One region of the Dehalobacterium formicoaceticum genome, then DNA from elsewhere that is predicted to be linked to it. Evidence: riboswitches for the same ligand, from Rfam matches in the RefSeq annotation. Region 1 holds a riboswitch; each other region holds the start of a gene.
The links. A riboswitch is a leader RNA that binds a small molecule or an ion and turns the genes downstream of it on or off. The one in region 1 is predicted to bind cobalamin.
Positions count from the first base shown of each region.

Region 1 (4,514 bases):
CCATGTCTTATCTATCTTATTATTGCACCAATCGTGTTTTATTATGATAATCATAGCAAGAACAAGCACAGCAGTGAACTCGTTCAGCTAAAGCTGAACATCGGGGCCTTCAGATGGGGAATCTACCCCACCTGAAGTGAAAATAGGAGCTCCCACTTATAGAAGTGGGAGTCTTGGAATTTGATAAAAAAAACAGCACTCAAATATGGTGCTGTTCTTACATTAATTTAAACGATCCAAAACCTGCAATTGGGAAAATAAGCTCATTAATTGTTCTTTTTTTCTGGGGATGGGTGTTTCTTCTTTAATCGCCTTGTTTTTTACCAGTTCGTCAAAGACATCCAGCACCCAGGGTTTCCTCAAATTAGCCTTTCTTAACACCTGAGCATTACGAAATATTTCCTCCGGCAATCCTTCGGCAATGATTTCTCCCTTGTTCATAACAAAAATATAGTCCGCCCAAGCATATATCTCATTTAAATCATGACTGGATAAAATCAATGTCGCCCCCGTTTGATTAAAATCATCCAATAACTGCATCATTTCCGCACAATAATAAGGGTCCAAACCGGCGGTAGGTTCATCCAAAAAGATGACCTCCGGCTCCATAGCCAAAATACCGGCAATAGCTACTCTCTTTTTCTGTCCATGACTGAGAAAATGAGTGGGTTTATCTTTAAAATCCCAGGTACCCGTTCTTTTTAAAGCTTGTTCTACCTTGGTACGAATTTTTTCTTCCGGCCATCCCATGTTCACCGGGCCAAAGGAAACATCCTGATATACGCTGGCTGAAAAAAGCTGGCTATCAGGATCCTGAAAAACAATCCCTACATTTTTGCGCAGTTCTTTCAAACTTTTGGAGTTATAATTAACTGAAGCCCCTTTATAAATGATCTTTCCTTTTTCCGGCCGATGCACGCCATTAAAATGTAAAAAGAGGGTAGATTTCCCGGCACCGTTATTCCCCACTACTCCAAACTTTTTCCCTTTCTCAAATTTCAAGGATAGATTTTTCAAGGTAACCGTGCCATCCATATAAGAAAAATTCAGGTTTTCTGCCTCTAAAATATATTCAGACATTATTGACCTCCTAAATGAAAGCTAAAATAATCAGTCCAAGGTCTATCAGACTAAAAACAGCAATATTCGCCAGAGAAAAGTGATATTTGGGGTTAATCACCTTAAGTTCGCTTTCATAACCTCTGGATAATAAACAATCATATAAAGCTTTTGTTTTAAAAAATACTTTCTGGCACAGATTTCCAAAAAGGATGCCAAAAGAGTAGATCGACCGCTTAAAATTGCAATATCCCCAGCGGGAAGACTGGGCAGTGTAAATATTAAAGGCCGTTTCCACAAAAACAAAAATAAAGCGGTACATCAACATCATCAATTCCGCAAATATCGCGGGCACCTTCATTTTTTGCAGCAGATAAATCAACTCAATCATCGGTATGGTTAAGGCAATAAAATACAGGCAAGTCACCGCGCTCAGCGCCCGCATCATAATGGAAAAGGATTGAGCCAGACTGGTTTCCGTGACACCCAGATAAAAGCGTCCCAGTTTTAGACTGGCCAACATTCCGGCAGGATCATCAACAATGAGCACACCAATGGTCACTACGCCAATCAGCAAAAAACTCAATGGTACGAGCATCAGTTTGGCAACTACCCTCCAGGGAACACGGGCTTTAAAAACCAAAAGACCCAACATAATACCGATAATAAGCAAATGAATCAGCGGTTTATGAGCCGTGAAACAAATAACCAGAGTAGCCATGGCAAAAGCAAACTTCTCCCCAGGATGAATCCCACGCATTTTATTGGTATAAACAAATTGGTCCACATAAAACATGATTAACCCTCACTTATCTGCAAATGAAAAATCCCTCAGCCTCCAGCCAAGGGAATCCATAATGATCCTTATATAATAGTCTTCCCAGTTTCCTCTGGCGAAAACTTTTATTTAAGGCAGGTCTTCTGGCTCTCGTGTCATCCTCCTCCCGCACCTTCCCACCCTGAACCTACCAGGCAGTGGCATTACGGGGATTCGTCTTCGATTACAGCGGCGGATCCGCACCGGAATATACACCGGTTTCCCTATTCTCCTTAACGGCACCTAAAATACAATATTCATTTAAATGTATTTTACATCAGTAATCTCCAAAATACAACTACTTAATCAAATGATCTTTAATTCCTTTCACACACTTACACAAAGAAACCTGTACATATCTCCCTGTCTACAATATAAAGACCTAAAACCAATATTAATAATTAAAAACTCCTTCCGAAATACAGAAGGAGTTCGTGATTTCGGTAATTTCCCGAAGACAGATCTTCTACCCAAGATAAGTGAGTTTTTTTAACCATGAATCTCCTTATATCGGAAATACCGATGGATGGCTTCTGTCACTGATTTCCTTACAGTACGTCCGATCATACCACCTACTACAGTTGCCGTACCGGCATAGGGGAGGCTTTCCCCTTTCCCGGTCGCGGCAATGACTACCGCATCGGTAGATGTACCGGAAGCGGGTTCACCGGTAAATATATCCTTAATTTTCAGATCTTGCAGAGCCATGGTTTTAGCTTCTGTGGCCGTGATCACAGCATTGACCATGCCTCCCTCGGTCAAATTGCCATCCACAAGCAGAATGATGTTGATAGTACCCATACCCTGAAAATCCATGGGTGGAGGGGTGCCTCCCGCTGCCATGGCATTACTGGTTCCTGCAGTGACAATGGCAGTAACTGATATATCCTGATTACCTTCAGACTCCACCGCTGCATCTTTCACATGGGCAGCCGTCATCATGCCCACACATTGATCCGGTGATATTTCAATTTCTTTAATCCCCTTGGCAAGATCCTCCATAGGGTCATCCCCGGAATAACCGGATATGACCTGTTGGTTTACGACAAAATTGGGCGTATTGAATCCTCCGCCTAAGACGGAAGAATTTAATGTGATCAGTTTTTTTTCTGAACAAAGCACTAATATATTATTTTTTTCATATAACCTGATCCCCGGTACTTGAATTTCATATTCAAACATTTTACCTCTGCACCTGCCTCAAACCTACTGAAATCCCCTCTCAAACCTGGATTTTTTTAATATGCTTTTATATTATGTCATCGCTCCTTAAGATCTAAAAAAATTTTTCAGCCCGGCCCAGATTACAAGCCGGGCAAAAAATTAAGGAGTTGTTATGGCTAAAATAATAAAACCTCATCTTCTTAAGAAAATGAGGTTATAAACAATGCATACTGCGCACCCCTTTTTCCGCGAAAGGAAATTACACCTTTCGAACTAGGCAGGTTTCCTGACTCACATATCATCATTTTGCTTTCCTATCATGAAAATCCTTAATGGATTTCAAAGCAAAACTCCTCGTTTACAGTGGCGCGACCGTCCAGGATTTTAACCTGGTTCCCTATTACCCCTTGATGATTCTTATTCAAGGGCACCTAATTCCAAGTACTATTCATTTGTTTGTAACATTCTAACACCTAACCTTAAAGAAAGCAAGAAATATTTCACAATATTATTCACAATCTTTTGGGCTGATCTTAACCACACTTACTATATCCGCAAGATCGGCAGAGGACGCAGCCTCCTTCATGTTCCAGATCACCTCCGCATTCCGGGCAGGTAATATCTTTCTTCTTTTCTTGTTGCTTATAAAGATTCTCAACTTCATTGGCCATATCATTCAAGTCATGACCATTGCTTTCCATCACAGCAACGTCCAAAACCTTTTCTAAAGAACGGGCGATGGCATCGGGACAAGACAAAACTCGGATATTTGTCCCTTTGGATTTACGGCTTAGGGTCGATGGGCAGCGGATTCCTTTCATTTGCTCAATCACAGCATCGGGGCTGATTCCCGATCTTAAAGCCAGTGACACCAGACGACTGGTGGCTTCCGTCTGGGAAGGGCATCCTCCCCCTTTGCCCAAATTGGTAAATACTTCACAAATTCCATTGGTGTCATAGTTCACCGTGATATATAAATTCCCACAACCGGCAATTGCCTTTTCCGTGATTCCCTGGGTGATTTCCGGACGAGGCCGAGGAGCAATCTTGCCATCACCCGAGGTACTGGACACATTTATCTGATCCGGATCGGTCACTTCACCTACATTAAGTACCTGACCCTCCCGCGACCCATCCCGGTACACAGTCAGTCCTTTACACCCCAATTCATAAGCCAGGAAATATGCTTCTTCAATTTCTTTTACATGAGCATTTCGGGGAAAATTAATGGTTTTACTTACGGCATTATCCGTATACTTTTGGAATGCGGCTTGCAAGCGGACATGCCAATAAGGAGAAATATCCTGAGTTGTCACAAAAATACGTTTCACCTCATCAGGAATACCTTTAATCATGCTCACAGAACCAAGTTTTTTGACCTTTTCCATTAATTCAGGTGTATAAAAGCCTTTTTCCAAGGCAAGGCGCTTAAATACAGGATGAACCTCCATCAGTTTGTCTTCATCCATGCAGA
Region 1 is NZ_CP022121.1:3,731,720-3,736,233, forward strand. It holds gene CEQ75_RS18060 (energy-coupling factor ABC transporter ATP-binding protein) at 223-1,080, opposite strand; gene cbiQ (cobalt ECF transporter T component CbiQ) at 1,091-1,855, opposite strand; cobalamin riboswitch at 1,954-2,138, opposite strand; gene CEQ75_RS18070 (adenosylcobinamide amidohydrolase) at 2,366-3,058, opposite strand; cobalamin riboswitch at 3,300-3,490, opposite strand; gene CEQ75_RS18075 (vitamin B12-dependent ribonucleotide reductase) at 3,574-4,514, opposite strand, start outside.

Region 2 (4,514 bases), 1.6 Mb from region 1:
TTATTTTATTGTTGTGCTCTTCTCGCGTATTATCTGGAAAAATAAAATTACCCCTATCAAAATTGTCTCAGGGATTGCTACAATTATTGGTATTGCTTTTATTCTGAATGTGTTTGGTACACTTGCCGCCCCGGCCGAAGGGCTTTTTTGGATGGCAATCGTGGTCCTTTCCTTTGCCGGTGGGTTTCTTCTTTGCAAATATGCCGTGGATTTGGGATATGATTATGATGCATATTTAATGTATACTAATTTGTTTGCCGTGATAATTTTATCCTTTATCAATCCCCCCTGGGCTGTGGTCAGCGAAATTCAAATCAACGTGGGGGTGCATGGAATCCCGGCAGTTATGGCAATTTTGGGGTTTGGACTGATTCCTATGGTGTCAAGCTACTATTTCCTGATGACTGCTTATAGTTATTTGGAAGCTCCATTGGTGATCATTATGTACAGTCTTGACCCGGTGGTTGCCTCTATTTTAGGATTTTTGATATTTGGGCAAAGTCTGGTTCCTTTTCAAATCTTCGGGATCTTCCTTGTTTTAGCTGCCCTCGTTTGGCTGCAGCTAACAGAACGGGCTTTGGAAAGAAAACAGTTCAGGGAACATCAAGATCCCGTCAAGATGATTGTCACTTAATTTTTTGCCTCTTTCCCTCCTGATACGCATGGATAGAACAAAAAAACAGCTCAACAACCAGCAATTTTCTGATTGTTGAGCTGTTTTGTGTTTGGTACTAAACTTCCCATTGATCCCTTTAAAAACCGTATCCTCTATACTTTTTTAATTGCTCCATTTTCATTTTTTTGATATAACAAGGCTTTATATACTTAGGCATTTGCAACTGATTTATTGATTTTATTGCCTTGACAACACTTTCATTCACGATATCTTCCGCATCCTCCCGGTTTTTTGCGTAAGTGTAGGCAAAACGATAAGCGCTATCGATATTTTCCATTAAGTAATTTTCAAACAGCTGTTTTTTGTTCATCTATGCTCCTCCTCACATATGCTTAGACTAATGAAGCAGGAAATAAGTTTTGCTTTTTATTAGGTTTTCTATTATGACCGGGTGAAAGGGCACATATGAAAATATAATTTGCTGTTTTTACATTGTACCGGGTAAAAACAAATCGTCGTACTACAATGTGATTATAATCGAAAGGAAGAAGAGCAATAATTTAGAAATAATTAGTAGATAATTAGGTTGACATTTGATTATTATGGCAGTAGACTATTGTTGTATTGTAAAACATTTTTAATTTAATATTTTATTTAAATCATGGAATCAGGTGCAAATCCTGAACAATCTGGTTACTGTAATGCGGAGCAACTCCATTATGCCACTGCTGAATGCGGGAAGGCGGAGAAAGCGATGAAGCAAAGTCAGGATACATGTTTAAATAATGATGTATTATTATTTTCCAATGAAAAATAATGTACAGGATAAAGCCATATATCGGCTAAAGATTGATTGAGACATAGCACACCTGTATTTTCATGTAGAAAATGCAGGTGTTTTTTTATGCTCAGTATATTTTTTTCAACTCAAAAGAGTATGCAATGTTGGCAGGATGGAGGTGAAGAATTAAAAATAAAAGGAAAACATACTCAATGAGAAGGAAGAAAAATAGAAAAATTACTAAGATTAGTAAAGAAATAGCTCAAAACAATGATAGAGCTATTCTTAGAAAGGTGGGGCTAAAATGAAGAGGAAAATCGGATTAATTTTAATGTCGGTGCTTTTGATATTTTCACTATCTGCATGTGGAACAGATACTAAAGAAACAGGAAAGGCAGGAGGGCAAGAAACAGAGGGAGGGGAAAGCTCTGAAATTACGGTTACAGATATGTTGGGGAGGGAAATTAGTATTAAAAAACCCATTGAAAGAGTAGTAGTAAATTATTGGGAAGCACTAGAATTCTGTATCGCTGTTGTGGGAGAAGATTTTATTGATATGCCGGTAGGAGTTGGATTTTCCGGTACCGGGGAACAATTTCAAAGAATATACGAAGAAAAATATCCACAACTCCAAGATCTGCCTTTAGTAGGCGGAGGTGGTCAAAATGAATATGATATTGAAAAGATAATTTCATTAAAACCAGATCTTTTTATTGCCAATGTATTTGGTCATTTATCGGAAATAGCCTTAGATGCTGCAGAAAAACTAGAGAGAGCAGGGATTCCTACTTTAATTTTAACCAGATCAGAAGATCCATCTACTTCGCCCCAAGAAGCCGTATTGCTCGTTGGTAAAATCTTCGGAACAGAAGATCGGGCACGAGAAATGGCAGGTTTTTTAGATGAACAATTTGCAATCATAAAAAGTAAAAACCTATCTCAGAAAACAGATAAACCAACAGTTTATGAGGAAATGGGTTGGGGTACCAGAGAAGAATATAGTTCAACCGGAATAACTGATGGCTGGGCTGCTTTGATAGAGCTGGCCGGCGGAGAAAATATTGCAGTTGGCAATGTGGGTGATAATAGTAAAATAGATCCTGAATATTTGCTAACAACAAATCCCGACTATATCTTTGTGACATATTTATTAGGATATTACACTCCTGAAGAAGCTCAAGAAAATATGGATGCCACTGTAGGAGAATATGTTCAAAGAAAAGGTTGGGACAAGCTAAATGCCGTTCAAAATAACAATGTCTTCTCATTTTTTCACAATCAAGCACAAAATCAATGTGGATTCTATCCTGCATTAAAAATGGCAAAGCTTTTCTATCCCGGTGAATTTGAAGATATCAACCCTGATGAGCGATTAAAAGAATTCTTTGACCGCTTTATGCTTACAGAGTATGAAGATGGAATTTGGTTTTATCAATTAGGAGAACAACTTTAGGAGAACAACCAAATGAGCGAGAGTAATTTAAAAAGCACTTTAAAAGCCAGACAAATTTATGCAGGTATCATTAAGAAAAAATCATTGATTATTTTCCCTTTGATAGCTCTTATCCTGATCAGCATAGTTGTCAATTTATTTGTGGGAAGTGCAGATTATAATTTTACAGAAACAATAGATGCACTTTTGGGAACTACAGAAGATGAGGTTTCAATGTTTGTGATTTGGGGGCTGCGTATGCCGGTGGCGCTATCGGCGGTCGTGATCGGTGCTGCATTAGGGATGGGCGGATGTGAGATGCAGACAGTTTTAAGAAATCCCATGGCAAGCCCTTATACATTGGGATTATCTTCAGCAGCATCATTGGGCGCCGCGATCGCGATTATATTAAAGCTTTCCATCGTTCCAGGTGTCGGTACATTTTTGATAACCATAAATTCCTTTATATTTTCTTTACTGGCGGCAGGGATGCTCTATCTGTTTTCAAAAAGGGAAGACGCAGATCGGAATACTTTAATATTATTCGGTATCGTGATGAACTTTTTATTTAGCTCTTTAACCCAATTATTACAATTTGTTGCTGACGCATCAGATTTACAATCTTTAGTATTTTGGAGCTTTGGCAGCCTGAACAAGATTGATTGGATTAAACTGTTAATTATCACAATCGTGACGATACTTTGCGCATTTGTTTTTAGCCGGAATATTTGGAAATTGACTGCCATGTCATTATCCGATGAATCAGCGATAAGCCTGGGTGTTGATGTCAAAAAAACGCGCAGAAATATTATTTTTATCGTGGCCTTGCTGACGGCAACTGCCGTAAGTTTCGCCGGAACGATCGGCTTTGTCGGTTTGGTAGCGCCCCATATTGCCAGAATACTTTGCGGAGAAGAACAGAGATATTTCTTGACTGCATCAGCATTGATAGGTGCCTTGCTGCTATCCGTTGCTTCGATTGTCAGTAAATCCCTTGTTCCTGGCGTTATAATTCCCATTGGATTGGTGACTTCCCTTATTGGGATACCATTCTTTGCCCTCTTAATTTTAAAAAGAAAGGGATGATATCTATGATAACAATTGAAAACCTTTATTTTAAATACGATAAAAATCCAATATTCACAGATTTATCCTTATCATTAAAAGATAAAGTAAATATAATCGTCGGACCTAATGCCGCAGGAAAATCCACCCTATTAAAGTGCATTTTTGGCTTGCTTCCTGCTAAAGGGGAAATTCTTTGGGACGATAAGCGGCTATCAGAAATCCCCAGAAAAGAAAAAATGAATCTAATGGTTTATCTTCCTCAACAAGACATGGCCGAAACAACTTTGACTGTTTTTGAGACCGTTTTATTAGGAAGATTAGAATCTTTAGCATGGAAGGTAGGTGATGATGATTTAGAAAAGGCTTTAACAGCTTTAGAAGCCTTAAATATTGATAGCATTGCACGCCGGAAAATGAATCAACTTTCTGGAGGACAAAGAAAATTAGTATCAATTGCTCAGACCTTGGTCAGGGATCCGAAGATGATCTTGATGGACGAACCGACAAATAGTCTGGACATGCAAAAGCAATTAGAATTATTCTCGATCATAGAAGAAGTGTCTATTAAAAAAGATATGATGTTTATTATTGTGATGCACGATATTAATCTTTCCAGT
Region 2 is NZ_CP022121.1:1,590,575-1,595,088, forward strand. It holds gene CEQ75_RS07825 (DMT family transporter) at 1-634, shown strand, start outside; gene CEQ75_RS07830 (RNA polymerase sigma factor) at 753-986, opposite strand; cobalamin riboswitch at 1,243-1,412, shown strand; gene CEQ75_RS07835 (ABC transporter substrate-binding protein) at 1,702-2,850, shown strand; gene CEQ75_RS07840 (FecCD family ABC transporter permease) at 2,863-3,915, shown strand; gene CEQ75_RS07845 (ABC transporter ATP-binding protein) at 3,921-4,514, shown strand, end outside.
Region 2: another riboswitch for cobalamin. It lies ahead of CEQ75_RS07835 (ABC transporter substrate-binding protein); the one in region 1 lies ahead of cbiQ (cobalt ECF transporter T component CbiQ).

Region 3 (4,514 bases), 1.5 Mb from region 1:
CTGTTGATAAAGTGGATTGAGAAATAAAAAGGGATTTTGCAGCAGCAGAGATAGACTGATGCTTTGAAATTTCAATCATATATCTCATATTTTGTAACGATATCATCTAATTACTTCCTTTCAATATACTATTATACTATCAAATAAACTGATAGCTAGCAATTGAAATTCAAGAAGATTAACCGATTGTTTTAGTGAAACTTCTATGATCCCGTTTTCGACAGTTAGAAGAAAAAGAAAGCTGGGAACCCGCGTGTTTAGCAGGTTCCCAGCTAATTATTGAATTTGAAATGTTGTATGTAATTACTAGTTTAATAATTTTTTAATTTTCCCGTTTAATTCCTTTGGTCTATAATGAAGCCTATCCAGATTAAGTGATGTTAATTCCATTAATGTATCAAGGGCCTTGCTACCATGATAGAGTGCCATGTATTCAATATCGTGTACGTTGGTGACATTCATATTTTTAAGTGTAGTAATTAGGTTTTCTGGAGTTATATGAGTATGTTGTTCGTCCAATTTAGCCTCTAATAGGCGATATACCAATAGGGCTGTAAAACAGATCATGAAGTGGGCCTTGATACGATTAGGCAATCTGTGATTTATAGGCCTCCCGGTGAAATTGGTTTTCATAATTCTGAAACACTCTTCAATCTGATATCTTTTGTGTGATATTGCGAGAATATCTTGAGCACGATCTTCGAGATTAGTCGCCACTGCATAATAGCCATCGTATTTTTCTTCCTCAGCAATTTTCTCCTCGTCCAGGACATAATTAATAACTGCCTTTTCACCAGATTTTGTATGAGAGATTCTTTTCATGAATCTTTTTACATCATTCGGTCCCTTCTTAATTTCTTCAGGATCCTTTCTAGCTAATAGTTTTTTTGCCCGCTCTATCTGGCTTCTCCGTACTGATCTTTGATACTCCATCATTTTTCGTGAAAATCTTATGATTAAGCGTTGCCTTAAAAGTCCGGTCGATTTCCTAGACTTAACACTACCATTTTTTAATGTTATTTCTTCGCTTAAACCAATGTCAAGGGCTTTGTCAGCAAAAATTACTTTGTAAGCAAAATCGTTATACAAAGGTAAATTTTCTTTTGAGTACTGATCAAAGGTTGTCATTTTTTTGATTGTGACAGGGGAGTCGTTTGACAATAAATGATAGTCATAGTCATTAAAAACTGCCTCCTTAAGAGTATTGCTTAATTTTTTAATTGATTGAGTGACAATAAAAGCCCTGCCACCCATGCTATTAAATTTACGGATGCTATAAGAACCAAGTCCCGCATCGGCACAATAAATAAATTTGGCTCCATTCAGCATCTTTAAGACTTCTTTTTCCAGGGGGATGGCAGTAGTTTGTTCACTTGTGTTCCCGGGATGCAGGGACATGGTGATGGGAATACCTTGGCTATCCATGAAAAGCCCCATCTCCACAATCGGATTAGGGCGATGCTCCTTACTTATCCCGAATTTTCTTAAGCCACAAATAACTTCCCCTGTAACTTCATCAACAATATCCTCGTCAGGTTGTTCGCATTCACAATAGAAGTTTGTGCAATCATAGTAGATAATAGAAGAATCTCTTTTGACGACAGCATTACTGTTTTTATAAAGCCATGTTAAGTAAACGTCATAATGCTCCTCTAAAATATCCATAAACCGAAGAATATGCTGGTAATCAAATTCTGGCTGCTCATAATATGAATTCAAATCATTCCAGGTGGAAAGTTTAGAACCGGGTTTTAGTATTCTAGCGTACGTTAGGAAACGGAGGATTTTAAAACTATCATAGGTGTTCTTGCATTCTGAAATATTTTGCTTAAAAAAAGTTTTAAGATTAAGACCTTTCATAATATCTTGCAGAACAAAATAACCTATGTTCAAACAAGTGGATGCCGATGCCTCGTCTTGTGTATGCTTGACTTTCTCATTAAAATTAGCAGTTAGGTTAAATGTGACCCTGCCAACGCGGTATTCCTCGTTCATCTTTTTAATTTCTTCTCTTACGTAGGTTTCGGGGTCATCAGTTATTTTCAAGAGTTCGGAATGTTTTCCGAAATTCTTGATATTTTTGGTAGTAGTTTTTTTGCCGTTTCTTATTCCTTGCTGCGCATAATAAGTAGGATCTTTAAGCCGTTTATCATAGTATAGTTTCAAGACGCATCACCCATATATATTATACCGTATACATACACCACATACAACATTTATTTTAAAAAAATTGACAAAAAAATAAGCCTATTTAAAGGCTTTGAGGGATTTTGATAGGCCTGTAAGTGTCGAAGACCCGTCAAATAAACTAATAGCTAGCAATTGAAATTCAAGAAGATTAACCGATTGTTTTAATGAAACTTCTATGATATACTGGCATCAATTGAATAATTCGAAATGTTGCAAGGAAATCGGTTAAAATCCGATGCGGTAACGCCACTGTAAGAGTGAGCCTCTATAAGATGTTTCAACACTGGAAAGAATCTTTCTGGGAAGTTGTTATAGATGGCAATGAACTTGAGCCAGGATACTACTACATTTCGTTATTACCGAACTTAACGGATTATTAGGTGAGGTCTTTATTTTTTTATAAACTCTTCTGTTAATTGTTCAGGAGAGTTTTTTTGATTTGATGGCTATCATGAAAGGGATGATGAATTGAAGAGACCGATTAAAATTGCTTTTTATGGAAAAGGAGGAATAGGAAAATCCACAATTGCAAGCAATATAGCAGCTGCAATGGGTTCACTTGGATTAAAGGTTTTATTTATTGGCTGTGATCCTAAAAGTGATTCTGTTAAAAATATTGTTGGAGGAAAAATCAAGTCGATGCTTCATTTGATCTTGGAAAAGGGAGATTTCTTAGCTGAGGAGGATTTTTTGGAAAAAGGTTTTTTAAATATATCTTGTATTGAAACAGGCGGCCCTTCTCCTGGGGTTGGCTGTGCCGGCCGGGGGATCATAACCGTGATGGAAGAACTGGAGAAACATAATATCTTTGATAAAGATTGGGATGTGATTATTTATGATGTTTTAGGCGATGTGGTCTGTGGGGGATTTGCAGTACCCATGCGAGAAGGATATGTAGATCGTGTCTTGCTGGTATCTTCCAGTGAATATATGTCCATCTACGCGGCAAACAATATTTTAAAAAGTATTGAGGTGTTTTCTGATCAAAAGGAACCCTTCTTAGGTGGAATCATCCATAATCAGCGAAATGATAACGCTATGGGGGGATTGGTTAGGGATTTTTCAGAAAAAGTGAAAGTACCCATTATCTCAGAAATTCCTTTTGCTAAGGAGATTATATTTAGTGAATTGGATTATAAAACAGTTATTGAAAAATATCCGGATTCAGCTATAGCAAGCAGATTTATCGAAACATCGAAAACTATTATGGCAGGGATTACAGGGGTAATCCCCAAACCACTGGAAGAGGGGGAGTTGGAACAATTATCCAAAGAATATCTTTCGTTGATTGTAGATGAGGGGCAGCTATGTTAGAAAAAACCTTAGTTCAGAAGGATAGTTTTAATGAACTGATTGAATTAGCATTGAGTAAGAAAGGTATCTATGTGTTGTCCATCGGTCCTCCCGGTTGTTTAAGGGTTCTCTTTTTTAGAGCAATGAGAGCTGAACTATTAGAGCAGTATTTTTCATTTGCAATAAAACCCATCGATGTAATATCAGCTTCCTATGAAGATCGGCTTATTGAGCATATTTCCAAGATGATATCCGAAAAGAGGGAGATGCGAGGTCTGATTCTCTACCTGTCTTGCTCTGAAATACTGACGGGAATGAAGTTTGAAAAAACCCAAAGAACGCTATGGGAGAAATATAATATGCCGGTATATGTTTTTAAGAGAGGACCTTTTGCAAAAAGAACAGGAGCGCCTAGGGAGAAAATGAAGGAGTTGATTTCTAAAATCAATGAATATCTATGATCGATACTTACCGCAACTTGTGAGTGATTATTCCGGCTTACATTCATTGTTATACCATCTGCCAACTTCGATAATCTTATTGTCTCCCAGTGGATGCAATCAGCCAATCAGAGAAGTGGATGAATATCGAGACTTTTCCAACACCAATCAATATACGACAAAACTTGACGACGCCCAAGTCACTCTTGGTATTGAAGGGATTATCAATGAAAAGTTATTATCCAATATGGAGCGGGATGTGGAATTTATTGCAGTCATGGGAACAGCCATCACAGATATCATCGGGACAGACCTTGGGGTGGTATCCCAAAAAATCGAGTCAATTTCAGGAAAACCGGTAGTATTTTTTAATACCAATGGATTTAAAGCCTATCCTAAAGCTATTGCACAGGCGTATTTGCAAATTTTACCCTTTATTGTGGAAAAGGATCCGTCCGGAGATAAGAAAAAAGTCAATTTAATTGGTTTTCATCCGCTAGTCCATGGTTCTGATAAATTTTTAGTACAATTTTTGGATACTTTTCACCATGATCAAATTGAATTTTGTTTGCCCGGCTTTGATTGTTTTGG
Region 3 is NZ_CP022121.1:2,186,860-2,191,373, forward strand. It holds gene CEQ75_RS10595 (LysR family transcriptional regulator) at 1-106, opposite strand, end outside; gene CEQ75_RS10600 (IS1634 family transposase) at 307-2,166, opposite strand; cobalamin riboswitch at 2,381-2,555, shown strand; gene CEQ75_RS10605 (nucleotide-binding protein) at 2,659-3,504, shown strand; gene CEQ75_RS10610 (hypothetical protein) at 3,498-3,944, shown strand; gene CEQ75_RS10615 (nitrogenase component 1) at 3,931-4,514, shown strand, end outside.
Region 3: another riboswitch for cobalamin. It lies ahead of CEQ75_RS10605 (nucleotide-binding protein); the one in region 1 lies ahead of cbiQ (cobalt ECF transporter T component CbiQ).